One region of the Pseudomonas sp. XK-1 genome, then DNA from elsewhere that is predicted to be linked to it. Evidence: predicted binding sites of a transcription regulator. Region 1 holds the regulator's gene; the other holds the start of a gene.
The links. Region 1 encodes LexA, which represses DNA repair genes until DNA is damaged. Its sites were predicted from a motif close to CTGTNTNNNNANACAG; they were not measured.
Positions count from the first base shown of each region.

Region 1 (15,506 bases):
AGGCCGCGCCCAGCTTGAGCTCGCTCATGGTCTTGAGAATGGGGAAGGTGTCGTGCACCGACAGCTCGCTGTCGTCAGCCAGGCGGTGACGGGCGAAGCGGTGGGCTTTGAGAATATCGATCACCGAACGGTTGATCAGACCACGTCCGTAGATCGAGGTAACCACGTTGTTGTTACGGTAGAGTTGGCCAATCATCGGAATCATCGCTTCCGCAAGGGCTTCTCGATCGATCCACTCACCGAGACACTGGTCGGGCTTCTGAGTCACGGGCAGTACCTTCCACATGTAGGGGCTGAAAAAAGGGGCTACATTATGCCGGCGCGAACAATCGCCGGCAATGTGTAGCGGTGAAACACTGACAGCAGAGCACGCGGATAGTTACAATCGAAGGCCATATCGCCACGTCCGCGAGCTGCCCGTGTCTGTACCGACTGCATCCGTATTGCGTCTACCGTCCCTGCCTGCCACCGCTGGAAAACAACACTGGGGCAACCTGCCCGGTGCCGCGCTGAGCCTGGCCATTGCCGAAGCCGCCAGCAGCGCAAAACGCTTCACCCTGCTGCTGACCGCCGACAGCCAGAGCGCCGAACGCCTGCAGGAAGAGCTGAGTTTCTTCGCCCCAAGCCTGCCGGTGCTGCATTTCCCCGACTGGGAAACCCTGCCCTACGACCTGTTCTCGCCGCACCAGGACATTATTTCCCAGCGCATCGCCGCGCTCTACCGCCTGCCCGAGCTCAAGCACGGCATTCTGGTAGTGCCGATCACCACCGCCCTACACCGCCTGGCTCCCAAGCGCTTTCTGCTCGGCAGCAGCCTGGTCATGCAGGTCGGCCAGCGCCTCGAAGTAAACCAGATGCGCGTCAATCTGGAAGCTGCCGGCTATCGCTGCGTCGATACGGTGTATGAACACGGCGAATTCGCCGTACGCGGCGCGCTGATCGACCTGTTCCCCATGGGCAGCAGCCAACCGTATCGCATCGACCTGTTCGACGACGAAATCGAGACCCTGCGTACCTTCGACCCGGAAACCCAGCGTTCCATCGACAAGGTCGAGTCGATCAAGCTGCTGCCGGCGCGCGAATTCCCGCTGGAAAAGAAAGCCGTTACCGATTTCCGCGGGCGCTTTCGCGAGCGTTTCGACGTCGACTTTCGCCGCTGCCCGATCTATCAGGACCTCAGTACCGGCATCACCCCGGCCGGTATCGAGTACTACCTGCCGCTGTTCTTCGAAGAAACCGCCACCCTGTTCGACTACCTGCCCCAGGACACCCAGGTGTTCTCCCTGCCGGGAGTGGAAAAGGCTGCGGAACACTTCTGGAGTGACGCCCGCAACCGCTACGAAGAGCGCCGGGTCGACCCCGAGCGCCCGCTGCTGCCGCCGGCCGACATCTTCCTGCCGGTGGAAGACTGCTTCGCCCGCCTGAAAGACTGGCCACGGGTGGTGGTCAGCCAGGACGATATAGAACAAGGCGTCGGACGCACCCGTTTCAACGCCCAGCCATTGCCGGACCTGGCGATCCAGGCCAAGGCCACTGAGCCCCTGGCCGCGCTAAGGCGCTTTATCGAGGACTATCCCGGCCGCGTGCTGTTCTGTGCCGAATCCGCCGGACGCCGCGAGGTGCTGCTGGAGCTGCTCGCCCGCCTCAAGCTCAAACCCAACGAATTCGACAGCTGGCCAGCCTTTACCGCCAGCACTGAGCGCCTGGGCATCTGCATCGCGCCACTGGATGACGGCCTGCTGCTCGAAGACCTGGCCCTGGTGGCGGAAAGCCCGCTCTTCGGCCAACGCGTGATGCAGCGCCGGCGGCGCGAGAAATCCCGCGATGGCGGCGACAACGTCATCAAGAACCTTACCGAGCTGCGCGAAGGCGCGCCGGTGGTGCATATCGACCATGGCGTGGGCCGCTACCTGGGCCTGGTGACCATGGAGTTCGACGGCCAGGCCGCCGAATTCCTCGCCCTGATGTACGCCGAAGAAGCCAAGCTCTATGTGCCGGTGGCCAGCCTGCACCTGATCGCCCGCTACACCGGCAGCGACGACGCCCTCGCCCCGCTGCACCGCTTGGGCTCGGAAATCTGGCAGAAGGCCAAACGCAAGGCCGCCGAGCAGGTGCGCGATGTCGCCGCCGAGCTGCTCGACATCTACGCCCGCCGCGCCGCCCGCGAAGGCTATGCGTTCGCCGACCCGAAGGCCGATTACGCCACCTTCAGCGCCGGCTTCCCCTTCGAGGAAACACCGGACCAGCAGGCCGCCATCGACGCCGTGCATGACGATATGCTCGCGCCCAAGCCGATGGACCGCCTGGTCTGCGGCGATGTCGGCTTCGGCAAGACCGAAGTGGCGATGCGCGCCGCCTTTATCGCCGTACACGGCGGCAAGCAGGTGGCGGTATTGGTGCCCACCACCCTGCTCGCCCAGCAGCACTACAACAGCTTCCGCGATCGCTTCGCCGACTGGCCGGTCAAGGTCGAGGTGATGAGCCGCTTCAAGTCGGCCCGGGAAGTCGCCGAGGCCATGCAGCAGCTGAGTGAAGGCAAGGTGGATATCGTTATCGGCACCCACAAGCTGCTGCAGGGTGACGTCAAGTTCAGCAACCTGGGCCTGGTGATCATCGACGAGGAACACCGTTTCGGCGTGCGCCAGAAGGAGCAACTCAAGGCCCTGCGCAGCGAAGTCGACATCCTCACCCTTACCGCCACGCCGATTCCGCGCACCCTGAACATGGCCGTGGCCGGTATGCGCGACCTGTCGATCATCGCCACGCCACCGGCGCGCCGCCTGTCGGTGCGCACCTTCGTCATGGAACAGAACAACCCGACCATCAAGGAAGCGCTGCTGCGTGAGCTGCTGCGCGGCGGCCAGGTGTACTACCTGCACAACGATGTGAAGACTATCGAGAAATGCGCCGCCGATCTGGCCGAACTGGTGCCGGAAGCGCGGATCGGCATCGGCCACGGACAGATGCGCGAACGCGAGCTGGAACAGGTGATGGGCGACTTCTACCACAAGCGCTTCAACGTGCTGATCGCCTCGACCATTATCGAGACCGGTATCGACGTACCCAGCGCCAACACCATCATCATCGAACGCGCCGACAAGTTCGGCCTGGCCCAGCTGCACCAGTTGCGCGGCCGCGTCGGCCGTAGTCACCACCAGGCCTACGCCTACCTGCTCACGCCGCCGCGCAAGCAGATGACCGATGATGCGCAGAAGCGCCTGGAGGCCATCTCCGGCGCTCAGGATCTGGGAGCAGGCTTTCTGCTGGCCACCCACGATCTGGAAATCCGCGGTGCCGGCGAACTGCTCGGCGACGGCCAGAGTGGGCAGATCCAGGCGGTCGGCTTCACCCTGTATATGGAAATGCTCGAACGCGCGGTGAAATCCATCCGCAAGGGCGAGCAACCCAACCTCGACCAGCCACTCGGAGGCGGCCCGGAGATCAACCTGCGGGTGCCAGCACTGATCCCCGAGGACTACCTGCCGGACGTGCACACCCGCCTGATCCTCTACAAGCGCATCGCCAACGCCGCCGACGAGGATGGCCTGAAAGAGCTGCAGGTGGAGATGATCGACCGCTTCGGCCTGCTGCCCGAGCCGACCAAGAACCTGGTGCGTATCACCCTGCTGAAATTGCAGGCGGAGAAACTCGGCATCAAGAAGGTCGACGCCGGCCCGCAAGGCGGTCGCCTCGAGTTCGCCGCCGACACCTGCGTCGACCCGCTGACCCTGATCAAGCTGATCCAGGGCGCGCCGACCCGCTACAAGTTCGAAGGAGCCACCCTGTTCAAGTTCCAGGTACCCATGGAACGTGCACAAGAACGCTTCAATACACTCGAAGCGCTGTTCGAGCGCCTGACGCCCTCAACCTAAAGGATCGACCCATGCACGCACTCCGCACCCTGGCCCTCCTGCCGCTTATCCTGCTGAGCCTGCTGGGCAGCAACGCGGCACTGGCTGAGCGCCTCTATCAGGTGGAAGTGATCGTATTCCGCCAGTCCGGCGAGAATGGTTCGGGCGGCCAACTGCCGCCCGACAACTGGGCGCAGAACGCCCTGCCGGTCGATGCCGGCAGCAGCCGCGCCCTGACACTGACCAGCGAGGCGAGCAAACTCAACCCGGCCAACGGTTATCAGGTGCTATTGCACCAGGCCTGGTCACAGGGCATCAGCGACTCGACCAGCAGCGTCGCTATCAGCACTGGCAACGAGCAGTTCGGCCACTACCCGGTGCAAGGCCGTATCAGCCTTAGCGGAGATAGCCTGATCGAGCTCGACAGCGATATCTGGGTCAACCAGTTCGACCAGAGCGGCATCCTCAACGCCAGCGAGCGAATCAGGCAGAGCCGCCGCCTGAAAAGCGGCGAGCTGACCTTTGTTGATAATGGCAGCCTGGGGCTACTGATTCGCGTCAGCCCACTCTAAAAGCACAAAAAAGGGCCGCATCGCGCGGCCCTTTTTAATCCATCGACGCCAGCTTAGCTGGTCAGCACACGGGCCAGAACGGTCTTCACCTTGCCCATCCCCTCATCCAGGGCGCGCTCGATTTCCGCCATGGTAATCAGCGCCGCGGATTTGCCCGCCGCCGGGTTTACCACCAACGCCAGGCAGGCATACGGCAGAGCCAGTTCACGGGCCAGTGCCGCTTCCGGCATGCCGGTCATGCCGACGATATCGCAGCCATCACGCTCCATGCGGGCGATCTCGGCCACCGTCTCCAGGCGCGGCCCCTGGGTGCAACCGTACAGGCCATGACTGCTGAACCCGCAGCGCTCGGCCGTCAGAGCCTCCGCCAATTTGCCGCGCAGGCCGGCATCGTAGGGGTGGCTGAAGTCCACATGGGTCACATGCTCCAGCTCGCCCTCATAGAAGGTGTGCTCGCGCCCACTGGTGTAATCGATGATCTGGTGCGGCAGACAGAAGTGCCCGGTGACCATGGCAGGATGAATACCGCCCACCGAATTGACCGCAATAATCGCCTTGGCCCCGGCCTCGCGCAGTGCCCAGAGATTGGCACGGTAGTTCACCTGATGTGGCGGTATCCGGTGTGGGTGCCCGTGACGAGCGAGGAACAGCACCTCGCGCCCGGCATACTCGCCCTTGAGCACAGGTGCGGAAGGCGTTCCATAGGGCGTATCCAGATGCAGTGCAGCAGTAATGGTCAAGCCATCCAGGCGAGTCAGGCCTGTACCACCGATAATGGCGTAAACAGTCATCCAATCTTCCTCAATCGATTAATTGCGCGGCACGCAACGCGCCCACTGCTTCCAGCCAGCGCGGGTTCTGCCGATATTCAACACCCGGAAAGGCCTGGCGACGCATACGCGCCAGGCCCTGTGGTACTCGCACCTTGAGGCGCTGCAAGGCGCTCAGGGCCAGCTCTGCCGCAGCCCGGTCATTGCACACCAGGCCCATGTCACAACCGGCGCTCAGCGCCGCCTCGATACGGCAAGCCGCATCGCCGACCACGTGAGCCCCAGCCATGGACAGGTCGTCGCTGAAAATCACCCCGGTAAAGCCCAGCTCGCCGCGCAGAATATCCTGCAACCAGCGACGCGAGAAACCCGCCGGCTGGCTGTCTACCTGAGGGTAGATCACATGGGCCGGCATCACCGCCGCCAGCTGCCGACTCAAACGGGCAAAGGGCAGCAGATCGACGGCACGAATCTGCTCGAGACTGCGCTCATCCAGTGGAATGGCCACATGGGAATCCGCCTCGGCCCAGCCATGGCCGGGAAAGTGTTTGCCGGTCGCCGCCATGCCCGCCGCGTTCATGCCGCGGATAAAGGCAGCGGCCAGGTCGCTGGCACGCAGCGCATCGCTCTCGAAGGCGCGACTGCCAACCACCGCGCTACGCTGATGATCGAGGTCCAGCACCGGAGCGAAGCTCAGGTCCAGGCCGACCGCCAGAACCTCGCTGGCCATGATCCAGCCGCAATGCTCGGCCAGGGCTTCGGCATTGACGTTATCGGCAATCGCGCGCATCGCCGGCAGGCGCACAAAGCCCTGACGCAGGCGCTGCACCCGGCCGCCTTCCTGGTCCACTGCCAACAGCAGGTCGGGGCGCACGGCACGAATGGCCGCAGCCAGCTCGCGCACCTGGCGCGGCTCTTCAATATTGCGTGCAAATAGAATCAGACCGCCGACCTCGGGTTGACGAAGGATCTGTCGATCCTCGGCCGTCAGCCAGGTACCGGCGATATCCAGCATCAGTGAACCTTGCATGCTTGAACTCACAACTCATCCTTAAATAAGAGGCGCAGCCGCCCACTGCGGGCACGGGGCCTCGTCGATGCGCACGGCACAATGCACCGGCACCCGGGAAAATAATGCCAACAGATCGCTGTTGCGCAGACGCACGCAACCATGGGAACGCGCAACGCCCATGGGCTCGGTATCCGGTGTGCCATGCAGGTAAATATAACGGCGAAAGGTATCGACCTCGCCCAGCCGATTGCGCCCAGGCTCGCAGCCACTGAGCCAGAGAATACGACTGAGAATCCAGTCGCGCCCGGGAAACTGCTCGTGCAACTCGGGCGACCAGACCTCGCCGGTCCAGCGCCGCCCACGCAGCACAGCCCCCAGCGGCAAGCCCTCGCCGATCTTCGCCCGTACCTGGTGCAGACCACGCGGCGTACAACCAGAGCCATTGCGTTCGCCGGGACCATTGAGTGCGGTGGAAACCTTCAGGCGCAGCAACAGCTGCCCGTCGGCAAAGCCATACAGGCACTGATCGGCCAGGGAGATATGCAGAAAATCGAGAGTCGCCATGGGCGGCTAGCTTAGCGGATCACATCCACCACGCCCACCCAGGCCCTTCAAACTTTGCTGGGAGCGGCTGCCGTTTTACTGCGCGGTTTGAGCTGGGCGCTGGCCAGGGCTTCGTCGCTCAGCCCGGTTTCCGAACGCATGCCGGCCGCCAGGAAAGGCACCATCAAACGCATGACCTGCTCAATTGAGGTATTAACGCCGAAATCGGTTTCCGCCATGGCCCGCAACGCCTTGATCCCAGACATGCTGAAGGCCGCCGCCCCCAACATAAAGTGCACCCGCCAGAACAGCTCCAGCGGCGGAATCCGTGGGGCGGCTTCGTGCACCAGGAGCATATAACGACGGAATACCTTGCCGTAGACCTCTTCGAGGTACTTGCGCAGGTGCCCCTGGCTCTGGCTGAAGGCCAGGCCCAGCAAGCGCATAAAGATTGAAAGATCGTTGCCACTGCGCGGCTTCACTGCCAACGCCTGCTCAACCAGTAACTCAAGCAGCTCTTCCAGGCTGACTTTGGTATCCGACTTGGCCTGACGGCGATCCAGCTCACGCTCCAGGCTCAGACAGAAGGGGCCGAGAAAGCGTGAGAAGACCGCCTGGATAAGGGCCTTCTTCGAGCCGAAGTGATAGTTCACCGCCGCCAGGTTGACCCCGGCCTTGCTGGTGATCAGACGCAGCGAGGTTTCGGCGAAACCTTTCTCCGCAAACAACTGCTCTGCTGCATCGAGAATGCGTTCAACGGTTTCGGACTGGGCCATGACTCTTTTCATCTGAACAAACACTTGTTTGAAACATACGTTTCAGCCGCCCGCCTTGTCAAGTCGGGCAAACCACCTTGTGGCTGATCAGTCACGCGTACCGAGCAAAAACTGCACGGACAATGCCTAGACGAGCGTCAGGTCGGCCAGGTAACAGAACCTCACTATACAAGCTGGATAAGGCTTTATTCAGCAGACATAGGCACAGAATGATTGCCAACGGCAGATCACTGTATATAATCCCAGTCACTGTACAAAAAAACAGAGACAGCCATGCTCAAACTGACGCCGCGCCAAGCTGAAATTCTCGCCTTTATCAAGCAATGCCTGGAGGACAATGGATACCCGCCAACCCGTGCAGAAATCGCCTTGAAACTGGGCTTCAAATCACCCAACGCGGCCGAAGAGCATCTCAAGGCCCTGGCCCGTAAAGGTGCCATCGAGATGACCCCCGGGGCTTCGCGCGGTATACGCATTCCCGGCTTCGAACCCAACGCCGAGGAAGAAGAAGGCCTGCCGGTCATTGGCCGAGTGGCGGCGGGAGCTCCAATTCTTGCTCAACAGCATATTGAAGAGTCCTGCAAGATTAACCCGGAGTTCTTCCACCCCAGGGCGGACTACCTGCTGCGTGTCAGAGGCATGAGCATGAAGGACATCGGCATCTTCGATGGCGACCTGCTGGCCGTACACACCACCCGCGAAGCCCGCAACGGCCAGGTGGTGGTGGCGCGTATCGACGATGAAGTGACCGTCAAACGTTTCAAGCGCGAAGGCAACATGGTCTGGCTGATCGCCGAAAACCCGGAGTTCGCACCGATCGAAGTGAACCTGGAAGAACAGGATCTGATTATTGAAGGCTTGAGCGTCGGCGTTATCCGCCGCTAGTGGAGGATCTATGCAGTTCCCACAATCCCTGGACCATACACAACTGCCCCTGTTCGATGCGTTTCTGGCAGCGACAGTGAACCCAATGCTTGCCGATGGCGGCGAGCTGCCCTGGCAGGATGAGACAGAGACGTTCAGTGAACTGTCGCTGCGTGGTGCAGCCGGGCACTGCCTGAACCTTCTAGCGCCGATTCTGCGTGAGCTCAGCGAAAACCACGACGAGCGCTGGCTGACCCTGATTGCCCCACCATCAAGCCTGACCCAGACCTGGCTACGCGAGGCCGGCCTGAACCGCGAACGCATCCTGCTGCTCCACCCGCGCGGTGCACAGAACGCGCTGGAGCTGGCGCAACAAGCCTTGAAGCTGGGCCGCAGCCATACCGTTGTCAGCTGGCTGCACCCGCTCGAACGCCATGCGCGGCAACAGCTTGAGCAGGCCGCACGGCAGGGCAAGGCGCAAAGCCTGAATATCAGCCTGGGATAATTGGTCAGCGATCCGCACAGGGACGTGCGTGGCAGCCAGTAGGACTGGATGCAGGGAGTATCTAGCGCGAGCAGAGCATTCTGGTTAGAGCCAGAATGCGCACAGCATCAATGCAGAACCCGCGGCCCTTCTTCCTGCTGAAAGTTGTTTTCCGCCAGGCGACCGGCCATCTGCACACCGACATTGAGCATGGCCTTGGCCACTTCGACATGCTGGCCTTGCAGGAAAGCCTTGGCACCATCGGAAAAATCCAGCACCACCAACGACTCCTCATCCTCTGCGCGGCGCAGGGCAATGCGCCCGTCGGGCAACTCGACAATTTCCAGGAATGATGTAGGCATTGGCTTGGTTCTCCACGAAAGGTCGGCATTGTAACAGCCGATCAGGGCTCGCCCTAGTCCACCGGTCCAATCAGCCGCTTACCACTCGCTCAGGGTTTGCCGAAAGCGCTGCGCCAGAACCTTCAGCTGCTGACGCCAGGCTTCAAGCGTCTCCTGCGCCAGGGGTGCGACTTCTTCATCCAGGCTGACCGCTGTGATCAATGGAGTGCTGGGGTCGACCTTGGCTTTCTTACCCGCCTGCGGCGGCTGAAACAGCTCGGCATAGGCCTTGAGCAACTGAGCAACCCAGCTGTCGGCGGACTGCGCCAACTCGACCAGCTCACCCAGTTCCTGGCTCGGCGCTGCTTGCAACACCTCCTCGGTGAGAAAGCGTTCGGCTTGCGGAGCCGCACTGTCCGCTAGCCGATAATAGCCGGCGATCTCATGGCACAGCCCCAGCAGGGCACCATAGAGATGAAACAGCGCAGCCTCGCGTTCAGCCTGGATCAGGGCCAGGGCATTCATGCTCTGCCCCTGCTCGGCCTTGCGCCAGGACTCCAGCGCAAGGCCGGCGTAGAAGATTTTCTGATTGGTGCGGGTATAGAGTTCATTGGCCATGGCGGCACCCTCCCTAACGGATCGGATAAGCATACGCGCGCCGGCCAAGGGCAGACGCGCACTTAGTCAGATCAGCTCTTGTCTTCGACTTTCCACTTGCCACCATCAAAGAACGCGCGCCAACCGGTCGGCTTGCCGTCGACTTCGGTCTGCACATACTGCTCCTTGGTCTTGCGGCTGTAGCGGATCACTGCTGCGCGACCTTGCGGGTCTTTTTTCGGTGCATCACAGAGGAAGTGGTACTTGGGATCGATCTCATCCTTGTGCGGAATCAATTCCAATACCAGCGGTGCACGGGTTTCGCGGTTTTTCGGGAACTGGCTGGCAGCCAGGAACAGCCCCGAGGCACCATCACGCAGGATGTAGGTGTCGTTGACCTTCTCGCACTTGAGCTCGGGCATCTTCACCGGGTCCATCTTCGGTGGGGCCGCTTCACCGCTTTTCAGCAGTTTGCGGGTGTTCTTGCATTCGCTGTTGGTGCAACCGAAGAACTTGCCGAAGCGACCGGTCTTGAGCTGCATCTGGCTGCCGCACTTGTCGCACTCCAGGCTCGGGCCTTCATAGCCCTTGATCCGATACTGACCCTGCTCCACCTCATAACCCGCGCAATCGGGGTTATTGCCGCAGATATGCAACTTACGGGTTTCATCCAGCAGGTAGGCGTCCATCGCGGTCGAACAGATCGGGCAGCGGTGCTTGCCGAGCAACACCAGGGATTCGGACTCACCCTCGTCGTCCGCAGCAATCTCGTCGCCCGGCACCAGATTGACGGTGGCCTTGCAGCGCTCTTTCGGCGGCAGGGCATAACCGGAGCAACCGAGGAACACACCGGTTGAGGCGGTACGGATGGTCATCGGCCGGCCGCAATCCCGGCATGGGATATCGGTCAGGGTCGGCAGGTTGGCGCGCATGCCACCCTCGCCCGCCTCGGCCACTTCAAGTTTCTTCTTGAAGTCACCATAGAACTCGTCGAGCACATGCTTCCACTCGCGCTCGCCCTGGGCCACATCGTCCAGGTGCTCTTCCATGCCGGCGGTAAAGCCGTAGTCCATCAGGTTGGAGAAGCTTTCGGCCAGACGTTCGGTGACGATGTCGCCCATCTTCTCCGAGTAGAAGCGACGGTTGTGCAACGCCACATAGCCGCGATCCTGAATGGTGCCGATAATCGCTGCATAGGTCGACGGACGACCGATACCGCGCTTTTCCATTTCCTTGACCAGGCTGGCTTCCGAGTAACGCGCTGGCGGCTTGGTGAAGTGCTGGCTGGGATCAAGCTTGACCAGCTTGAGCACTTCGCCCTGCTCCATTTCCGGCAACACGTCGTCATCGCCCGGCTTGCTCAGCTGTGGCAACGCCCGGGTATAACCGTCGAACTTGAGGATACGGCCCTTGGCACGCAGCTCGAACTGCGCTGCAGTCACGGTAACCGTGGTCGACAGGTACTCGGCCGGCGGCATCTGGCAAGCCACGAACTGACGCCAGATCAGCTCATACAGACGTTCGGCGTCGCGTTCCATGCCCGACAGCTGAGTCGGCTTGAGGTTGACGTCGGAAGGACGAATCGCTTCGTGAGCTTCCTGGGCCCCTTCCTTGCTGCTGTAGGCAATCGGGTTGGCCGGCAGGTACTTCTTGCCGAACTCGCCTTCGATAAAGTCACGCACCATGGTCACGGCATCGGCCGAGAGATTGGTCGAGTCGGTACGCATATAGGTGATGTAGCCGGCCTCATACAGACGCTGGGCCATCATCATGGTCTTCTTCACCCCGAAGCCCAGGCGATTACTCGCGGCCTGCTGCAGGGTGGAGGTGATAAAGGGTGCCGAAGGCTTGCTGCTGGTCGGTTTGTCTTCACGCTTGCTGATGCTGTAGCTGGAGGCTTTCAGCGTAGCCAGGGCCGCCATGGCCTGAGCTTCGTTCAGCGGCTTGAAGGCGGCACCGTTCTCGCGGGCCACCTCGAAACGCACGGTGGCGTCCTTGGCGGTGCCCAGATCGGCGTGGACTTCCCAGTATTCTTCCGGAACGAAGGCGCGGATCTCTTTCTCGCGCTCGACCACCAGCTTCACGGCTACCGACTGTACACGGCCGGCCGACAGGCCGCGGGCGATCTTGGCCCACAGCAGTGGCGAAACCATATAGCCCACTACGCGGTCGAGAAAACGCCGCGCCTGCTGGGCGTTGACCCTGTTGATATCCAGTTCGCCAGGCTTGGAAAACGCTTCCTGGATCGCCTTTTTGGTGATTTCGTTGAACACCACGCGCTTGTAGCGGCTGTCGTCGCCACCGATGGATTCGCGCAGGTGCCAGGCAATGGCTTCCCCCTCGCGGTCCAAGTCGGTTGCGAGATAGATGGTGTCGGCATCCTTGGCCAGGCGGCGCAATTCTTCAACCACCTTCTCCTTGCCCGGGAGGATCTCGTACTTGGCCTTCCAGCCGTGCTCGGGATCGACCCCCATACGGGTAAACAGCTGGCGTTTGGCCTTTTCCTTGGGGGACAGCGCCGGCACTTCGCCTGCAGCGGCCTTGCCGCGTTTGGCCGGTTCCTTGGCCGTGCTCGCCGAACCACTGGTAGGCAGGTCACGGATATGGCCGATGCTCGACTTCACCACGTACTCGTTGCCCAAGTACTTGTTGATGGTCTTGGCCTTGGCCGGGGATTCCACGATGACCAGCGATTTGCCCATGGATTGGAAAATTCCTGAAATTCGGTAAATAAATGCGGGAGGCGCTGTACTGCCTGTTAGCGCGGCACCGCTATATATAGTGGTGGTCCGGCCGAGGTCAAGCGCAGCAATGGCCCGATGTCAGCTCAAGGCCGAGTAAAGAGTGCGGTTTCAGCCTGAATCAAAGCAAAGCGTGGAACCGTCTCGCCGTCCACCTCAACGCTTTCGCAGAACATCTCCAACGGTCGCACCCATAGGCCGAACTCGCCGTACAGCGCCTGATAGACCACCATCGCCTGCTCCGTTTCGGAGTGCTGGGCAACGCCAAACACACGGTATTCAGGGCCTTTGTAGTGACGGTAAAGACCGGGCTGTAGCTGCATCGGTGAATTCCTTGAAGATTTTCTGCTGATAAACAAAAACCGGGGCACTTGGCCCCGGTTTTTCCATCTCTTACACCGATGAAGCTTAGAGGCGTTCGAAGACGGTGCTGATGCCTTGGCCGAGACCGATGCACATGGTCGACACACCGAAGGTGCCGCCATTCTGCTTCATCACGTTCAGCAGGGTACCGGAGATACGCGCACCGGAACAACCGAACGGGTGACCCAGGGCGATCGCGCCGCCGTGCAGGTTGACCTTCTCTTCCATCTTGTCGAGCACTTTCAGGTCCTTCAGCACAGGCAGAGCCTGGGCAGCGAAGGCTTCGTTGAGCTCGAAGAAGTCGATGTCGTTGATGGTCAGACCAGCACGCTTGAGGGCTTTCTGAGTCGAGGGTACTGGACCGTAACCCATGATCGCTGGATCAACGCCGGCCACGGCCATGGCGCGAACCACGGCCATTGGCTGAATGCCGAGGTCTTGAGCGCGTTGAGCGCTCATGACGATCATGCAGGAAGCGCCGTCAGTGATCTGCGAGGACGTACCTGCAGTCACGGTGCCGCCTTTGGGGTTGAACGCAGGCTTCAGCGCAGCCAGGCTTGCCAGGGTGGTTTCCGGACGAATGGTTTCGTCGTAGTCGAACACCTTCAGGAAGCCGTTCTCGTCGTAGCCTTGCATCGGGATGATTTCATCCTTGAACTTGCCTTCGACGGTAGCCTTGTGGGCCAGACGGTGCGAACGCTCACCGAATGCGTCCTGCTGCTCACGGCTGATGCCATGCATCTTGCCGAGCATTTCAGCCGTCAGACCCATCATGCCCGAGGCCTTGGCCGCGTAAAGCGACAGGTGCGGGTTTGGATCAACGCCGTGCATCATGCCTACGTGGCCCATGTGCTCCACACCGCCGATGACGAACACGTCACCGTTGCCGGTCTGGATCGCCTGCACGGCAGTGTGCAGGGCGCTCATAGACGAACCGCACAGGCGGCTCACGGTCTGGCCAGCACTGGTGTGCGGGATCTGGGTCATCAGCGACGCCATGCGCGCGATGTTCCAGCCCTGCTCCAGGGTCTGGTTGACGCAGCCCCAGATCACGTCTTCCACTTCGGCCGGATCGACCTTGGTGTTACGTGCCAGCACGCCGCTGATCAGGTTAGCCGACATGGTCTCGGCACGGGTGTTGCGATGCATGCCGCCCTTGGAACGACCCATCGGGGTGCGGCCGAAGTCGACGATGACTGCATCTCTAGGATTCAGGCTCATAAATTCACTCTCGCTCTAGTCTGTCCGCGATTAACCGAAAAACTTCTGGCCGTTAGCGGCCATTTCGCGAAGCTTGGCAGTCGGGGTGTACAGCGCGCCCAGCTCGGCGTATTTGTCGGCCAGGGCAACGAATTCGGCTACACCGACGGTATCGATATAACGCAGCGCACCACCGCGGAACGGCGGGAAGCCGATGCCGTAGATCAGGCCCATATCGGCCTCAGCTGCGGTCTCGACGATGCCGTCTTCCAGACAACGCACGGTTTCCATGCACAGAGGAATCATCATGAAGTTGATGATGTCTTCATCAGTCACTTCACGCTGCTCGGTCACGATGGACTTGAGCAACTCGTAGGCAACCGGATCAGAAACCTTCTTCGGCTTGCCGCGTTTGTCCATTTCGTAGGAGTAGAAGCCTTTGCCATTCTTCTGGCCCAGGCGATCTGCTTCATACATCACGTCAACCGCGGTACGGCCTTCAACAGCCATGCGGTCCGGGAAGCCTTCAGCCATCACATCACGGCCGTGGTGACCGGTGTCGATACCAACCACGTCGGACAGGTACGCCGGGCCCATGGGCCAGCCGAACTTCTCCATGACCTTGTCGATACGCACGAAGTCGACGCCGAATTCCAGCAGCTTGGAGAAGCCACCGAAGTACGGGAACAGCACACGGTTAACCAGGAAGCCTGGGCAGTCGTTGACCACAACCGGGGTCTTGCCCATTTTCTTGGCGTAGGCAACGGTGGTCGCCACAGCTACGTCGCTGGACTTCTCGCCACGAATCACTTCAACCAGCGGCATCATGTGCACCGGGTTGAAGAAGTGCATGCCGACGAAGTTTTCCGGACGCTTGAGGGCCTTGGCCAGCAAGTTGATGGAAATGGTCGAGGTGTTGGAAGCCAGGATCGCGTCTTCGCGAACCACGCCTTCCACTTCGGCCAACACGATCTGCTTGACCTTGGGGTTCTCGACCACAGCCTCGACAACGATGTCGACGTTGCCGAAATCGCCGTAGGACATGGTCGGACGAATGGCATTGAGGGCTTCAGCCATCTTCGCGGCAGTCATGCGGCCTTTGGCAACACGGTTGCCGAGCAGCTTGCTCGCCTCGTTCAAGCCCATCTGGATACCCTCTTCACGGATATCCTTCATCAGGATCGGGGTGCCCTTGGAAGCCGACTGATAGGCGATACCGCCACCCATGATGCCCGCACCGAGTACGGCGGCGAGTTTCACGTCTTTGGCGATTTCGTCGTGCTGCTTGGCTTTTTTCTTCAGTTCCTGATCGTTCAGGAACAGGCCGATCAGGCTGGCAGCAACCGGCGTTTTAGCCAGTTTGACGAAGCCAGCAGCTTCCACTTCCAGCGC
Region 1 covers NZ_JBBPES010000002.1:64,113-79,618, forward strand. Annotated here, with positions in the region: gene WMW70_RS06010 (glyceraldehyde-3-phosphate dehydrogenase) at 1-286, opposite strand, end outside; gene mfd (transcription-repair coupling factor) at 420-3,872, shown strand; gene WMW70_RS06020 (CsiV family protein) at 3,884-4,423, shown strand; gene WMW70_RS06025 (S-methyl-5'-thioinosine phosphorylase) at 4,477-5,214, opposite strand; gene nagZ (beta-N-acetylhexosaminidase) at 5,225-6,223, opposite strand; gene WMW70_RS06035 (L,D-transpeptidase) at 6,245-6,769, opposite strand; gene WMW70_RS06040 (TetR/AcrR family transcriptional regulator) at 6,817-7,524, opposite strand; gene lexA (transcriptional repressor LexA) at 7,798-8,409, shown strand; gene sulA (SOS-induced cell division inhibitor SulA) at 8,420-8,893, shown strand; gene WMW70_RS06055 (hypothetical protein) at 9,001-9,234, opposite strand; gene WMW70_RS06060 (DUF6586 family protein) at 9,313-9,831, opposite strand; gene topA (type I DNA topoisomerase) at 9,903-12,512, opposite strand; gene WMW70_RS06070 (DUF1653 domain-containing protein) at 12,638-12,874, opposite strand; gene fadA (acetyl-CoA C-acyltransferase FadA) at 12,960-14,135, opposite strand; gene fadB (fatty acid oxidation complex subunit alpha FadB) at 14,166-15,506, opposite strand, start outside.

Region 2 (15,506 bases), on a different contig from region 1:
CTTGTCGCGGTTTTCTTCCAACAGACGACGAGCCGTGCTGTAGCAGCCATCGATGATGCTGCGTACTTCCTGGTCGATCACCTTGGCGGTTTCGGCAGAAACATTGCTTTGATTGCTGCCCATGCTGCGCCCAAGGAACACTTCGCCCTCTTCTTCGGCATACATCATCGGGCCAAGCTTTTCCGACAAACCCCACTTGGTGACCATATTCTTGGCCAGCTGAGTGGCGCGCATGATGTCGTTGGAGGCACCAGTGGTGACGCCATCGAAGCCCAGGGTCATCTCCTCGGCGATACGGCCGCCGAACAGCGAGCAGATCTGACTGGTCAGGGCACGCTTGCTCAGACTGTAGCGATCCTCTTCCGGCAGGAACATGGTCACGCCCAGGGCGCGGCCGCGGGGAATGATCGACACCTTGTAGACCGGATCATGCTCCGGCACCAGACGGCCGACGATGGCGTGACCGGCTTCGTGGAAGGCGGTGTTGAGCTTTTCCTTGTCCGACATGACCATGGTCTTGCGCTCGGCACCCATCATGATCTTGTCTTTGGCCAGCTCGAATTCCTTCATTTCCACTACACGCTTACCGGCGCGGGCGGCAAACAGGGAAGCTTCGTTGACCAGGTTGGCCAGATCGGCACCGGAGAAGCCTGGCGTACCGCGTGCAATCACTGCTGGCGCGACGTCTTCACCCATCGGCACCTTGCGCATATGCACTTTGAGAATCTGTTCGCGACCGCGGATATCCGGCAGCCCCACCACCACCTGGCGGTCGAAACGACCCGGACGCAGCAATGCAGGGTCAAGTACATCAGGACGGTTGGTGGCGGCGATAACGATGATGCCATCATTCATTTCAAAGCCGTCCATCTCCACCAGCAACTGGTTGAGGGTCTGCTCTCGCTCGTCGTGACCACCGCCCATGCCAGCGCCACGATGGCGACCCACAGCATCGATTTCGTCGATAAAGATGATGCAAGGCGCGTGCTTCTTGGCCTGTTCGAACATATCGCGCACACGGGATGCACCGACACCGACGAACATTTCCACGAAATCCGAACCGGAAATGGTGAAGAACGGCACCTTGGCTTCGCCGGCAACTGCCTTGGCCAGCAGGGTCTTACCGGTACCCGGCGAGCCGACCATCAGCACGCCACGGGGGATACGTCCGCCGAGACGCTGGAACTTGCCCGGATCACGGAGGAACTCAACCAGCTCGCTGACTTCTTCCTTGGCCTCGTCGCAGCCGGCAACATCGGCGAAGGTGGTCTTGACCTGATCCTCGGAGAGCAGGCGAGCCTTGGACTTGCCGAAGCTCATCGGCCCGCCCTTGCCGCCTGCGCCGCCCTGCATCTGGCGCATAAAGAACATGAATACGGCGATGATCACCAGGATCGGGAAGCTGGCGACCAGCAGCTGAGTCCAGATGCTCTGCTGCTCCGGCTGCTTGCCGACGATTTCAACATTGTTGTCGATCAGGTCCTTGATCAGGCCATTGTCCTGGATCGCCGGACGCACGGTCTCGAACGAGGAGCCATCGCCGCGGATGCCACTGATAATAAAGCCGTCGACGGTCACTCGCTTGACGGAGCCGTCCTGGACCTGCTGGATAAACTCCGAGTAGTTGAGTTTGTTCGACTCACTCGGGCTGGAAAAATTGTTCATCACCGTCACCAAGACGGCGGCGATGATCAGCCACAGGACCAGATTCTTTGCCATGTCGTTCAATTAGCTACCCTCTGCAGCAGGCCTCGTGTCGAAGCGTGCTTCGCATGACGACCAGTTATGTACCGATCTAACTTACTACACAACGCCCGCACCTGGCAGACGCCGTCTGTAACCCTTTATTTGCATGCAACTCGCAGCACCTTGCCATACCCGGTTGGACCGGCCTGACAACGCATGGTTGCATGGCGCTCAAAGCCCGCGAAACCCGCGCGCCAGCATATATTGCTCGCGAGAACGGTCGCGCGAGGACAAGGGTTTGCGCATCTGCACCTTGTCGAACAGCTGCCGCACCTGCTTGTGATACAGATCGAAACCTTCACCCTGGAAGATCTTGATCAGAAAATCCCCGCCCGGACGCAATACCCGGGTCGACAGATCCAGGGCCAGCTCACACAGGTACATCGCGCGCGGCTGATCCGACTCCCTTACCCCACTCATATTGGGGGCCATATCGGAAATCACAAGGTCCACCGGCTGATTACCGATGGCCTCGAGGATCTGTGCGAACACTGCATCGTCGGTAAAGTCGCCCTGGATGAAATTGACATCGGGAATGCTGTCCATCTCCAGGATATCGGAGGCGATCAACCGCCCCTTGTCGCCGATCACTCGACTGGTGACCTGCGACCAACCGCCAGGCGCAGCGCCCAGATCGACCACGGTGATGCCCGGCCGCAGGATGCGGTCCTTCTCCTGGATCTCCAGCAGCTTATAGCTGGCGCGCGAACGATAGCCGTCCTTCTGCGCCATTTTCACGTACGGGTCGTTGAAATGCTCTTTCAGCCAACCTTGACTGGTCTTGGAACGGGCCACGCAACACCTCGAACTTTACAAAGCATGAATATCTGGGCGGCCCCGAGAGCGCTCGGGTAAACTGATCGCCGTTTTTTACCAGATTAAATGCAGGAATCAGATTATGCCGCTCACTCAAGAGCAGAAGAAACAATTCAAATCTATCGGTCACCACCTGAAACCCGTATTGATCGTGGCCGACAATGGTTTGACCGAAGGCGTGCTGGCCGAACTGGAGCGCGCCCTGAGCGATCATGAACTGATTAAAGTGCAACTGCGCATCGTCGAGCGCGAAGCCCGCCTGGCCGCCATCAACGAGCTGTGCAAGGCCGGCAAGGGCGAACTGGTGCAGGTTATCGGCAAGATGGCCCTGATTTACCGTAAGAACCCCAAGCCGAACAAGAACCTGTCGAATATCCACCGCCAGCACGGCTGACAGCTTCAGGCGGCATGCCCCCTGCCCTTGCGGGAGGCATGCTGCTTGGTACCGGCACTGCCCGGAACAGGCTGCAACACCAGCAGCAAACCGCAGAACGCCATTACCAGATAGCTGAACATCAGCCAGAGCCCAGCCGCATCGGGCATAAGACGCTGCGCGCCGAGATAGCTGGCAGCCATCAGCACCACCACCAGCAATAACTGCCCACGCATATCCCGCCACAGACTCGCCAGCCCCTCACCGCGCACCAGTACCAGCACCTGCACACCGGCACAAGCCGCCGTCAGCCCCACCAACAGCGGGCGCAGAGCATTGCTCAACTCCTCGACCAGCAGCGAGGCCAGCCCGGTCTTGGCGATGGCCGGCAACAGCAGAAAATGCAGCAACCAGAGACCGCCGACCCAGAGGGTCTGGGCCAGCAGCCAGCTAATCGCCCCGGCATCGCGTGCAGCGGGCTTAGATATGACGAACCTCGACGATCTCATACTCGACGGTGCCGCTGGGCGTCTTCACCACCACCACATCACCCTCTTCCTTGCCGATCAGGGCACGGGCAATGGGCGAGCCGACCGACAGCTTGCGCTGTTTGATATCGGCCTCGTCTTCACCCACGATCTGATAGGTCACGCTTTCGTCGGTTTCGACGCTGGCGATCTCCACCGTAGTGCCGAAGATCACCTTGCCGGTGTGCTCGATGCTGGTGACATCAATCACCACGGCATTCTGCAGACGGCCTTCGATATCGCGGATACGCGCCTCGACCATGCCCTGCTGCTCACGCGCGGCGTGATATTCGGCATTCTCCTTGAGGTCGCCCAGTTCGCGCGCCGTGCCGATGTCCTGGCTCAGCTTGGGGCGCACCACCTTGGTCAGATGAGCAAGCTCTTCCTCCAGGGCGCGTGCGCCCTGGACGGTCATTGGGTATTTGGTCATGCCTTGAGTCCTGCATGCAGATCCTGCAGGCGGCGCACGGTCTTCTCTGGACCGAATTTCAGCGCCTCACAGATCGCCTGACCCGCCGCAATGGTGGTGGTGCAGTAGATCTTGTGCTGCAGAGCGTTACGACGAATGGAGTAGGAGTCGGCGATAGACTGACGCCCTTCGGTGGTGTTGATGATCAGGGTAACTTCGTCATTCTTGATCATGTCGACCACGTGCGGACGGCCTTCGGTCACCTTGTTGACCCGACGCACCGGCAAACCGGCGGCCTCGATCAGCTTGGCAGTACCGGCGGTTGCCACCACCTCAAAACCCAGCTCGATCAGGTCGCGAGCGACGTCAGCCACCAGCGGCTTGTCGTCGTCACGCACGCTGATAAAGGCAACGCCAGCGTTCGGCAGCACTTCGCTAGCGCCCATCTGGGCCTTGGCAAAGGCTTCACCGAAGCTGTCACCGACACCCATGACTTCACCGGTGGACTTCATTTCCGGGCCGAGGATCGGGTCGACGCCGGGGAACTTGGCGAAGGGGAATACCGCTTCCTTGACGCTGTAGAAGTTGGGGATGATTTCCTCGGTGAAACCGACTTCGGCCAGAGTCTTGCCGGCCATGACCCGGGCACCGAGCATCGCCAGGGAAATGCCGATGCACTTGGAGACGAACGGCACGGTACGCGAGGCGCGGGGGTTCACCTCAATGACGAAGATGTCCTCGCCCTGCACCGCCATCTGCACGTTCATCAGGCCGACCACGCCGAGTTCCAGGGCCATTTTCTTGACCTGATCACGGATCTCGTCCTGGATATGCGCCGGCAGCGAATACGGCGGCAGCGAGCAGGCCGAGTCACCGGAGTGCACGCCAGCCTGTTCGATGTGCTGCATGATCGCGCCAATCACCACGGTCTCGCCGTCGCAGATGGCATCGATATCGACTTCGATGGCGCAGTTGAGGAAGTGGTCGAGCAGCACCGGGCTGTCGTTCGACACCTTCACCGCTTCGCGCATATAGCGCTTGAGCTCTTCTTCCTGGTAGACGATTTCCATCGCCCGGCCGCCCAGTACATAGGACGGACGCACCACCAGCGGATAACCAATGACCTTGGACGCGGCCAGGGCCTCTTCTTCGCTACGCGCAGTGCAGTTCGGCGGCTGACGCAGGTGCAGGCGCTGCACCATCTGCTGGAAGCGTTCGCGGTCTTCGGCGCGGTCGATGGCATCCGGCGAGGTGCCGATAATCGGCACGCCGGCTTCTTCCAGGGCGCGGCAGATCTTCAGCGGCGTCTGACCGCCGTACTGCACGATCACGCCTTTGGGCTGTTCGACGCGGACGATTTCCAGCACGTCTTCCAGGGTTACCGGCTCGAAGTACAGGCGGTCGGAGGTGTCGTAGTCGGTGGAGACGGTTTCCGGGTTGCAGTTGACCATGATGGTCTCGTAACCATCTTCACGCAGCGCCAGTGCAGCGTGTACGCAACAGTAGTCGAACTCGATGCCCTGGCCGATACGGTTGGGGCCGCCGCCGAGGATCATGATCTTGTCGCGGTTAGACGGCGCGGCCTCGCACTCTTCCTCGTAGGTCGAGTACATATAGGCGGTGTCGCTGGCGAATTCGGCAGCGCAGGTGTCGACGCGCTTGTACACCGGCAGCACTTTCAGCTTATGGCGGTGGCTGCGCAGGCTCTTCTCGGAGACGCCGAGCAACTTGGCCAGGCGGATATCGGAAAAGCCTTTGCGCTTGAGCTTGTACATCAGATCGCGGTCGATGCTGGCCAGACTCAGGGTCTTGATCCGCTCTTCGTCCTTGATCAGGTCCTCGATCTGCACCAGGAACCATTCATCGATGTTGGTCAGTTCGAAGATTTCCGCGACCGTCTTACCGGCGCGGAAGGCGTCGGCCAGATACCAGATGCGGTCGGCACCCGGCACAATCAGCTCGCGTTTGAGAATGCTTTCGGCTTCCGGATCGCTCAGATCGAGAATCGGATCGAATCCGGACACACCGACTTCCAGACCGCGCAGGGCTTTCTGCATGGACTCCTGGAAGGTACGACCGATGGCCATAACTTCGCCGACCGACTTCATCTGAGTAGTCAGGCGGGCGTCAGCCTTGGGGAACTTCTCGAAGGCAAAACGCGGAATCTTGGTCACGACATAGTCGATGGCCGGCTCGAACGAGGCCGGGGTGCGACCACCGGTGATGTCGTTGGACAGCTCGTCGAGGGTGTAACCCACAGCCAGCTTGGCGGCGATCTTGGCGATCGGGAAGCCGGTGGCCTTGGAGGCCAGGGCCGAGGAACGCGATACGCGCGGGTTCATCTCAATCACGACCATACGGCCAGTGTTCGGACAGATGCCGAACTGCACGTTGGAGCCGCCGGTTTCCACGCCGATCTCGCGCAGCACCGCCAGGGAGGCGTTACGCAGGATCTGGTATTCCTTGTCGGTCAGGGTTTGCGCCGGAGCCACGGTGATCGAGTCGCCGGTGTGCACGCCCATCGGGTCGAAGTTTTCGATGGCGCAGACGATGATGCAGTTGTCCTTCTTGTCGCGGACCACCTCCATCTCGTATTCCTTCCAGCCGATCAGCGATTCGTCGATCAGCAGTTCGCTGGTCGGCGACAGATCGATACCGCGGGCGCAGATCTCTTCGAACTCTTCGCGGTTATAGGCGATACCGCCGCCGGTGCCGCCCATGGTGAAGGACGGACGGATGATGCAGGGAAAGCCGACCTTCTCCAGCACGCCGTAAGCTTCTTCCATATTGTGCGCGATGCCGGAAACAGGGCAGGCCAGGCCGATGTCTTTCATCGCCTTGTCGAAGCGCGAACGGTCTTCAGCCTTGTCGATGGTGTCGGCGTTGGCACCGATCATTTCCACACCGAACTTTTCCAGTACGCCGTGCTTTTCCAGGTCCAGCGCGCAGTTCAGCGCGGTCTGGCCGCCCATGGTCGGCAGCAGGGCGTCCGGGCGCTCCTTCTCGATGATCTTGGCCACGGTGGACCACTTGATCGGTTCGATATAGGTGGCGTCGGCCATGGCCGGGTCGGTCATGATGGTGGCCGGATTGGAGTTGACCAGGATGACCCGGTAACCCTCTTCCTTCAGCGCCTTACAGGCTTGCGCACCGGAATAATCGAACTCGCAGGCCTGGCCGATAACGATCGGGCCGGCACCGAGGATCAGGATGCTTTTGATATCTGTACGTTTTGGCATAGCGGTTACTCGAATCCTTGGGTCGGTCGGCGAGGTTTAGCGGCGCTTGGCCATGGCTTCGATAAAACGGTCGAACAGCGGGGCCACATCGGCTGGGCCGGGGCTCGCTTCGGGGTGACCCTGGAAGCTGAAGGCGTCCTTGTCGGTACGCTCGATACCCTGCAGGGAACCGTCGAACAGCGATTTGTGAATCGCCCGCACATTGCTCGGCAGGCTGGCCTCGTCCACGGCGAAACCGTGGTTCTGGCTGGTGATCATCACCACACCCGTGTCCAGATCCTGCACCGGGTGGTTGGCACCGTGGTGACCGTGGCCCATTTTCAGGGTCTTGGCACCGGAGGCCAAGGCCAGCAGCTGGTGGCCGAGGCAAATGCCGAATACCGGAATTTCGGTTTCCAGCACGTCCTTGATCGCCTGGATCGCGTAGTCGCAAGGCTCGGGATCACCCGGACCGTTGGACAGGAACACACCATCGGGATTCAGCGCCAGCACATCATTAGCCGGGGTTTGCGCCGGCACTACAGTGACGCGGCAACCGCGCTCGACCAGCATGCGCAGGATGTTCAGCTTGACCCCGTAGTCGTAAGCGACCACATGGTAAGGCAGCTCACTGGCTGGAATTTCCGGATGGCTGTCCTCTTTCAGGTTCCACACACTGGAGCGCCACTCGTAGCGCTCGGTGCAGCTGACCACCTTGGCCAGGTCCATGCCCTTGAGGCCAGGGAAGCTACGGGCCAGGTCCAGGGCTTTCTCTTCGGTGGCGTCATCGCCGACCAGAATGCAGCCGTTCTGCGAACCCTTCTCACGCAGGATACGGGTCAGGCGACGGGTATCGATACCGGCGATGGCGACGGTGCCGTTTTCCTTGAGGTACTCATCCAGCGGCTGCTTGTTGCGCCAGTTGCTGGAGATCAGCGGCAGATCACGAATGATCAGGCCGGCGGCCCAGACCCGGTTGGACTCGGCGTCTTCCGGCGTGGTGCCGGTGTTGCCGATGTGCGGGTAGGTCAGGGTAACAATCTGCTGGGCATAGGAAGGATCGGTAAGGATTTCCTGATAGCCGGTCATGGCGGTGTTGAAAACCACCTCTCCAATAGTCTGGCCATCGGCACCGATGGCCTCGCCGCGAAAAATACTGCCATCAGCAAGAGCCAAAATGGCAGGTTTAAGGGCTGGCTTACTCAAGAAAACCTCCGAAGATCGAAACGTGAAGCAAACGCAGATTGTAAAAAAGCGGGATGACGTATCAACCGTCACCCCGCTTTTTTATCTGATTCATTCTGCGCAACTTTAGTGGACACACTAAAGCGGGAAGCTTACAGAAAAATGCCTTTTTGGTCCACCGCAAGATGCGAGCAACTCGCAAAAAGGCATCCGGGGCCTGACAGACCGCTTAATTAAGCCCCAGTCAAGTGAGACCCAACACATCCTGCATGTCGTACAGACCAGGCTGTCGTCCTTGCAGCCACAATGCCGCGCGCACCGCGCCTTTGGCGAAGGTCATGCGGCTCGATGCCTTGTGGGTGATTTCCACCCGCTCGCCATCGGCGGCGAACAGCACAGTGTGATCGCCGACCACATCGCCCGCGCGCACGGTGGCGAAACCTATGGTCTCGCGCTCGCGGGCACCGGTCTGGCCCTCACGGCCATACACCGCAACTTTCTGCAGATCACGCCCCAGGGCATTGGCTACCACTTCACCCATGCGCAAAGCGGTGCCGGACGGCGCATCGACCTTGTGGCGGTGGTGCGCTTCGATGATTTCGATATCCACGTCATCGCCCAGCACCCGCGCCGCGGTGTCGAGCAGCTTCAGACACAGATTGACGCCGACGCTGAAGTTGGCGGCAAACACGATGGGAATCTGCTTGCCGGCCTCGGCCAGCAGCTGCTTTTCCTGCGGGGAAAAGCCGGTGGTGCCGATAATCATGGCCTTGCCGGCGGCGCGGCAGATTTCCAGGTTCTTCAGGGTGACCGATGGATGGGTGAAATCGATCAGCACATCGAATTGATCGAGCACCGCATTCAGATCACCGGACAGATTGACGCCAATCTTGCCCTGCGCCACCAGTTCACCGACGTCGGCACCAACCAGGCTGCTATCGGCACGATCGATGGCCGCGCTCAGCTGCGCACCATCGGCCTGCTGCACCGCTTCGATCAGGGTCTTGCCCATGCGCCCGGCGGCGCCCATTACTGCGATACGTTGCATAGCTATCAGCTCCAAGCTGTCGCCACAGGCTGCAGCCGCCGCCCAGCGACCGCGCAGCCTGTCAGCGGAATTTACAGGTCGCCAAAGAAGCGCTTCACGCCCTCGAACCAGCCATTGGCCTTCGGCGAGTGCGAGCTGTCACCCTCCAGGGACTTGCGGAACTCGTCCAGCAGTTCACGCTGACGCTTGTCCAGGTGCACCGGGGTTTCCACCACCACCTTGCACATCAGGTCGCCGGCACCGCCGCCGCGCACCGGGGCTACGCCCTTGCCGCGCAGACGGAACATCTTGCCGGTCTGGGTGCCTTCGGGAATCTTCAACTTGACCCGGCCATCCAGGGTCGGCACTTCCAGCTCGCCACCCAGGGCCGCATCGGCGAAGCTGATCGGCACTTCGCAGTACAGGTGCTTGCCGTCACGCTGGAAGATCGCGTGCTCGCGCACATTCACCACCACGTACAGATCGCCCGCCGGACCACCCATGGCACCCGCCTCGCCTTCGCCTGACAGGCGAATGCGATCACCGGTATCGACGCCCGCAGGCACCTTCACCGACAGGGTCTTGTGCTCTTCCACCCGGCCATGACCATGGCAGGAACCGCACGGGTCGGTAATCATCCGGCCACTGCCATGGCAACGCGGACAGGTCTGCTGTACCGAGAAGAAACCCTGCTGCATACGCACCTGGCCGATACCGCCACAGGTGGTACAGGTCACCGGACTGGTGCCCTTCTTCGCTCCGGAACCGTCGCAGGTCTTGCAACCCACCAGGGTCGGCACGCGAATGGTCACAGTAGTGCCGCGCACCGCTTCTTCCAGGTCCAGCTCCAGGGTGTAGCGCAGGTCGCTGCCGCGCTGCGCGCCACCGCGCTGACCACCGCGACCGCCGCCACCGAAGAAATCGCTGAATACATCGCCGAAGATATCCGAGAAGTTCGCCCCACCCGGACCACCACCGCCGCCACCCATCTGCGGATCGACGCCCGCATGACCGTACTGATCGTAGGCCGAGCGCTTGCCGGCATCGGAGAGCACTTCGTAGGCCTCGTTGGCTTCCTTGAACTTCTCTTCCGAGGCTTTATCGTCGGGATTACGGTCCGGGTGATGCTTCATGGCCAGGCGGCGGTAGGCCTTTTTCAGCTCCGCTTCACTGGCACCGCGCTCGACACCGAGCACCTCGTAATAGTCACGTTTAGCCATAAGTCTTCAATACCTTCAAATCGTCTGCTCCAGACACGCCAACGCGGGAGCAAGCTCCCGCGCGGCGGAACATGCCGGGTGCGACTCGCGTCGCGCCCGGCCAGAGCGGCATAAGCTCGCGCTTACTTGTTTTCTTTGACCTCTTCGAACTCGGCGTCGACTACGTCGTCCCCAGCGTCCTTGGCTTCTTCACCGCCCTGGGCTTGCGCACCCGGCTGCGGCTGTTCGGCGTACATCTTCTGCGCCAGCGGCGTGGTGGCTTCGGACAGAGCGGCCATCTTGGCGTCGATTTCGGCCTTGTCGTCGCCCTTGATCGCCACTTCCAGCGCACTCAATGCGGTTTCGATGGCAGCCTTCTCGTCAGCAGTGACCTTGTCGCCAGCCTCGGTGATCATCTTGCGGCTGGCGTGCACCAGCTGATCGCCCTGGTTACGCGCAGTGGCCAGCTCTTCGAACTTGCGGTCTTCCTCGGCGTTGACCTCGGCATCGCGCACCATCTGCTGGATCTCTTCCTCGGACAGACCCGAGTTGGCCTTGATCACGATGGACTGAGTCTTGCCGGTGGCCTTGTCTTTCGCACCGACATGCAGGATGCCGTTGGCGTCGATGTCGAAGGTCACTTCGATCTGCGGTACGCCGCGCGGTGCCGGCGGAATCTCGGCCAGGTCGAACTTGCCCAGGGATTTGTTCTGCGCGGCCTGCTTGCGCTCGCCCTGCAGCACGTGAATGGTCACGGCACCCTGGTTGTCGTCGGCGGTGGAGAACACCTGAGACTTCTTGGTCGGGATGGTGGTGTTCTTCTCGATCAGCGCGGTCATCACGCCGCCCATGGTTTCGATACCCAGGGTCAGCGGGGAAACGTCGAGCAGCAGCACGTCTTTGACGTCGCCAGCCAGCACCGCGCCCTGAATGGCAGCACCCATGGCCACGGCTTCGTCCGGGTTGACGTCTTTACGCGCTTCCTTGCCGAAGAAATCGGTCACCAGCTTCTGTACCAGCGGCATGCGGGTCTGACCACCAACCAGGATCACGTCGTTGATCTTGCTGATGTCGATACCAGCATCTTTCAGGGCGATGCGGCAAGGCTCGATGGTGCGCTGCACCAGGTCTTCAACCAGCGATTCCAGCTTGGCGCGGGAAATCTTCACGTTCAGGTGCTTAGGACCGGTGGCATCTGCAGTGATATACGGCAGGTTGACATCGGTCGACTGGCTCGAGGACAGCTCGATCTTGGCCTTCTCAGCGGCTTCTTTCAGGCGCTGCATGGCCAGCGGGTCACCCTTGAGGTTCATGCCGCTTTCTTTCTTGAATTCGTCAACGAGGTAGTCGATCAGACGAATATCGAAGTCTTCACCGCCGAGGAAGGTGTCACCGTTGGTGGCCAACACTTCGAACTGGTGCTCGCCATCGACTTCGGCGATTTCAATTACCGAAACGTCGAAGGTACCGCCACCCAGGTCATACACGATCACGGTGTGATCGCCCTTGGCCTTGTCCATACCGTAAGCCAGAGCGGCTGCGGTGGGCTCGTTGATGATGCGCTTGACGTCCAGACCGGCGATACGGCCGGCATCTTTGGTGGCCTGACGCTGGCTGTCGTTGAAGTAGGCCGGCACGGTGATCACCGCTTCGGTCACTGGCTCGCCGAGGTAGTCTTCGGCGGTCTTCTTCATCTTCTTGAGGATTTCAGCCGAGATTTGTGGCGGTGCCATTTTCTGGCCGTTCACTTCAACCCAGGCGTCGTTGTTGTCAGCTTTGACGATCTTGTACGGGACCATCTGGATGTCTTTCTGCACAACTTCTTCGTCAAAACGACGACCGATCAGACGCTTCACCGCGTACAGGGTGTTGTGCGGATTGGTCACTGCCTGACGCTTGGCCGACTGGCCGACCAGGATCTCGCCATCGTTGGCGTAGGCGATGATCGACGGCGTGGTGCGCGCGCCTTCAGCGTTTTCAATAACTTTGGCCTTGCCGTTTTCCAGAACCGAGACGCACGAGTTGGTGGTCCCCAGGTCGATACCGATAATTTTGCCCATCTTCACTCTCCCGAAGCTTTGATAATCCCGCCGCTGATCGTTGTCAGCAGCGGTAGCACTAAAACGCTTGACTCTTTAATGGGGGCAGCGCGGCGAATTTCAAGCCTGCTCATCAATCGATGGTGGCGCTTGTACCGGTGCCTTGCTGACCACCACCATGGCCGGGCGCAACAGGCGACCATTGAGCATGTAGCCCTTCTGGAACACCTTGAGCACACTGTTAGGCTCGACGTTGGTGCTTTCCTGCATCGCCATCGCCTGATGGTGTTCGGCGTTGAACGGCGCGCCGTGCGGGTCAATGGCTTCCAACTGGTGGCGCTTGAGGGTGTCACTGAACAGCTTGAGGGTCAGTTCCATGCCCTCACGTACGGCCTTGATCGCCTCATCATCCGGACTGGACAGTTCAAGACCACGCTCCAGGCTATCAATCACCGGCAGCAGGTCGTTGGCAAATTTCTCCAGAGCGAACTTGTGCGCTTTTTCTACATCCTGCTCGGCGCGACGACGCACATTCTGTAGATCGGCGGCCATGCGCAAGGCCTTGTCCTGAGCGAGCGCCAGCTCTTCCTCCAGCACCTGGATGCGCGCATCCAACTCGTCGCCAGAGGCCGTTTCGGCACCCACAACAGGGTCAGGAAGCGGGATATCTTGGTTCTGTTCGTCAGCCATGCGTTTCTCCTCAAAAAATTCGACGCGGACCTAAACCCACGTGTCTGACCGCTATATGGGGACAAATTTCAGGCTTTCAAGGATCAAAGGCGGATTGTCAGTCGGCCGACAAACACTGTATAAATATCCACACCTATTACCTGGGAGGCCTCACCATGCTGGTGCACCTGTCCGTACACAACTACGCCATCGTTGAACATCTTGATCTGGAACTGGACGCCGGCATGAGCGTGATCAGCGGCGAAACCGGTGCCGGCAAGTCGATCATGCTCGACGCCCTAGGCCTGTGTCTGGGTGACCGCGCCGACAGCGGCGTGGTGCGCCCCGGCGCAGACAAGGCGGATATTCTCGCCAGCTTCGACCTGAGCGACATTCCCGAAGCGCGCGCCTGGCTGGCCGAGCGCGATCTGGACAACGACGGCCCGTGCATCCTGCGTCGCGTGATCACCGCCGAAGGCCGCTCGCGCGGCTATATCAATGGCGCGCCCTGCCCTCAGGGTGACCTCAAGGCCCTGGGCGAGCGCTTGATCGATATCCACAACCAGCACGAACACCAGTCGCTGCTCAAGGCCGACACCCACCGCCGTCTGCTCGACGAATACGCCGGCTGCCAGGAACTGGCGCGCCAGGTGCAACTGGCCGCCCAACGCTGGAAACAGACCAAGAGCGAACTGCAACGCATCTCCAGCATCGGCGACGAGCAGCGCGCACGCCACCAACTACTCAGCTATCAGCTTGAAGAGCTCGACAATCTGGCCCTCGGCGAGAACGAGCTGGACAACCTGGAGCAGGAACACAAGAACCTGACCAACGCCGAAAGCCTGCTCAGCGCCTGTCGCCTGGTGATTGAGCAATGCAGCGAGAATGACGCCGGCAACGTACTCTCGGCGCTAACCAGCAGCCTTAATCGCCTCGGTGCCTTCCAGGGCCAGCCCGGAGCCTTGAGCGAAGCCACCAACCTGCTGGCCAGCGCGCAGATCCAGGTAGAAGAAGCGGTCGGCGAGCTGAACCGCTTTCTCGACCACTTCGACGCCGACCCCGAGCGCCTGCAACAGATGGAAGAGCGCCTGGACGCGATCTACACCCTGGCGCGCAAGCACCGTATTCAGCCCGGTGAGCTGATCGCCATGCAGCAGCAACTGTTCGAAGAGCTGGAAAGCCTCAACGCCGACGACCAGGCCGCCGAACGCCTGAGCGAAGAGCTCGGTGCCTTCGAGCGTCATTACCAGGAAAAGGCCACGGAACTCAGCGCACTGCGCAACAAGGCCGCCAGCGCACTGGCCGCAGCGGTGGAACTGGAAATGCAGAACCTGGGCATGCCCGGCGGGCGTTTCAGTATCAAGCTGAGCGCCAACCCCAGCAACGAGCCGCACCCCAACGGCCTGGAGCAGCTGGAATTCCTGGTCAGCGCCAACCCAGGCCAGCCGTTGAAGGCCCTGGCCAAGGTCGCCTCGGGCGGTGAACTGTCGCGCATCAGCCTGGCGATTCAGGTGATCACCGCGCAAACCTCGCGGGTACCCACCCTGGTCTTCGACGAAGTGGATGTGGGCATCGGCGGCCCCACCGCCGAAGTGGTCGGCCAGCTGCTGCGCCGCCTCGGCGAGCGTGGCCAGGTACTGACCGTCACCCACTTGCCGCAAGTCGCCGCGCAAGGACACCAGCACCTGTTCGTACACAAGGCGCGTGACAGCGACGCCACCCGCACCGCCGTGAGCAAGCTAAGCGCCACGCAGCGGGTCGAGGAAATCGCCCGCATGCTCGGCGGCGTCGACCTCACCGAAGAATCCCTGGCCCATGCGCGGCAGATGGTTGGTAGCGTCCAGGCCTGATCGAACAGACCGCAGAAAGCACAAAGGCGACCCTAGGGTCGCCTTTGTCATGCAGCAGTCAATCAGGTTTTCTTGCGCACATAGAGCACAAGGTTGTGATCGACCAGCTCGAAACCGTGCTCTTTGACGATTTCTTTCTGACGTTTTTCGATCTCGACATCGAAAAACTCGATCACCTCGCCCGAATCGACACAGACCATATGATCGTGATGACCACCGTCGGCCAATTCGAACACGGCGTGGCCGCCATCAAAGTTGTGTCGCACCACCAGACCCGCGGCCTCGAACTGGGTCAACACGCGATAGACGGTGGCCAGCCCCACGTCATCGCCCGCCTCCATCAGTGCCTTGTAAACATCCTCTGCACTCATGTGACGCTGACCGGCGGAGTCGAGCATTTGCAGAATCTTGACCCGTGGCAGGGTCACTTTCAGGCCAGCCTTGCGTA
Region 2 covers NZ_JBBPES010000005.1:344,834-360,339, reverse strand. Annotated here, with positions in the region: gene ftsH (ATP-dependent zinc metalloprotease FtsH) at 1-1,719, opposite strand, end outside; gene rlmE (23S rRNA (uridine(2552)-2'-O)-methyltransferase RlmE) at 1,918-2,541, opposite strand; gene WMW70_RS15520 (YhbY family RNA-binding protein) at 2,645-2,956, shown strand; gene WMW70_RS15515 (DUF4149 domain-containing protein) at 2,962-3,444, opposite strand; gene greA (transcription elongation factor GreA) at 3,416-3,892, opposite strand; gene carB (carbamoyl-phosphate synthase large subunit) at 3,889-7,110, opposite strand; gene carA (glutamine-hydrolyzing carbamoyl-phosphate synthase small subunit) at 7,147-8,295, opposite strand; gene dapB (4-hydroxy-tetrahydrodipicolinate reductase) at 8,519-9,322, opposite strand; gene dnaJ (molecular chaperone DnaJ) at 9,394-10,521, opposite strand; gene dnaK (molecular chaperone DnaK) at 10,644-12,560, opposite strand; gene grpE (nucleotide exchange factor GrpE) at 12,660-13,229, opposite strand; gene recN (DNA repair protein RecN) at 13,385-15,058, shown strand; gene fur (ferric iron uptake transcriptional regulator) at 15,121-15,506, opposite strand, start outside.
Region 2: recN (DNA repair protein RecN) is a predicted target of LexA. The motif match lies at 13,345-13,360, and genes of this name have one in related genera.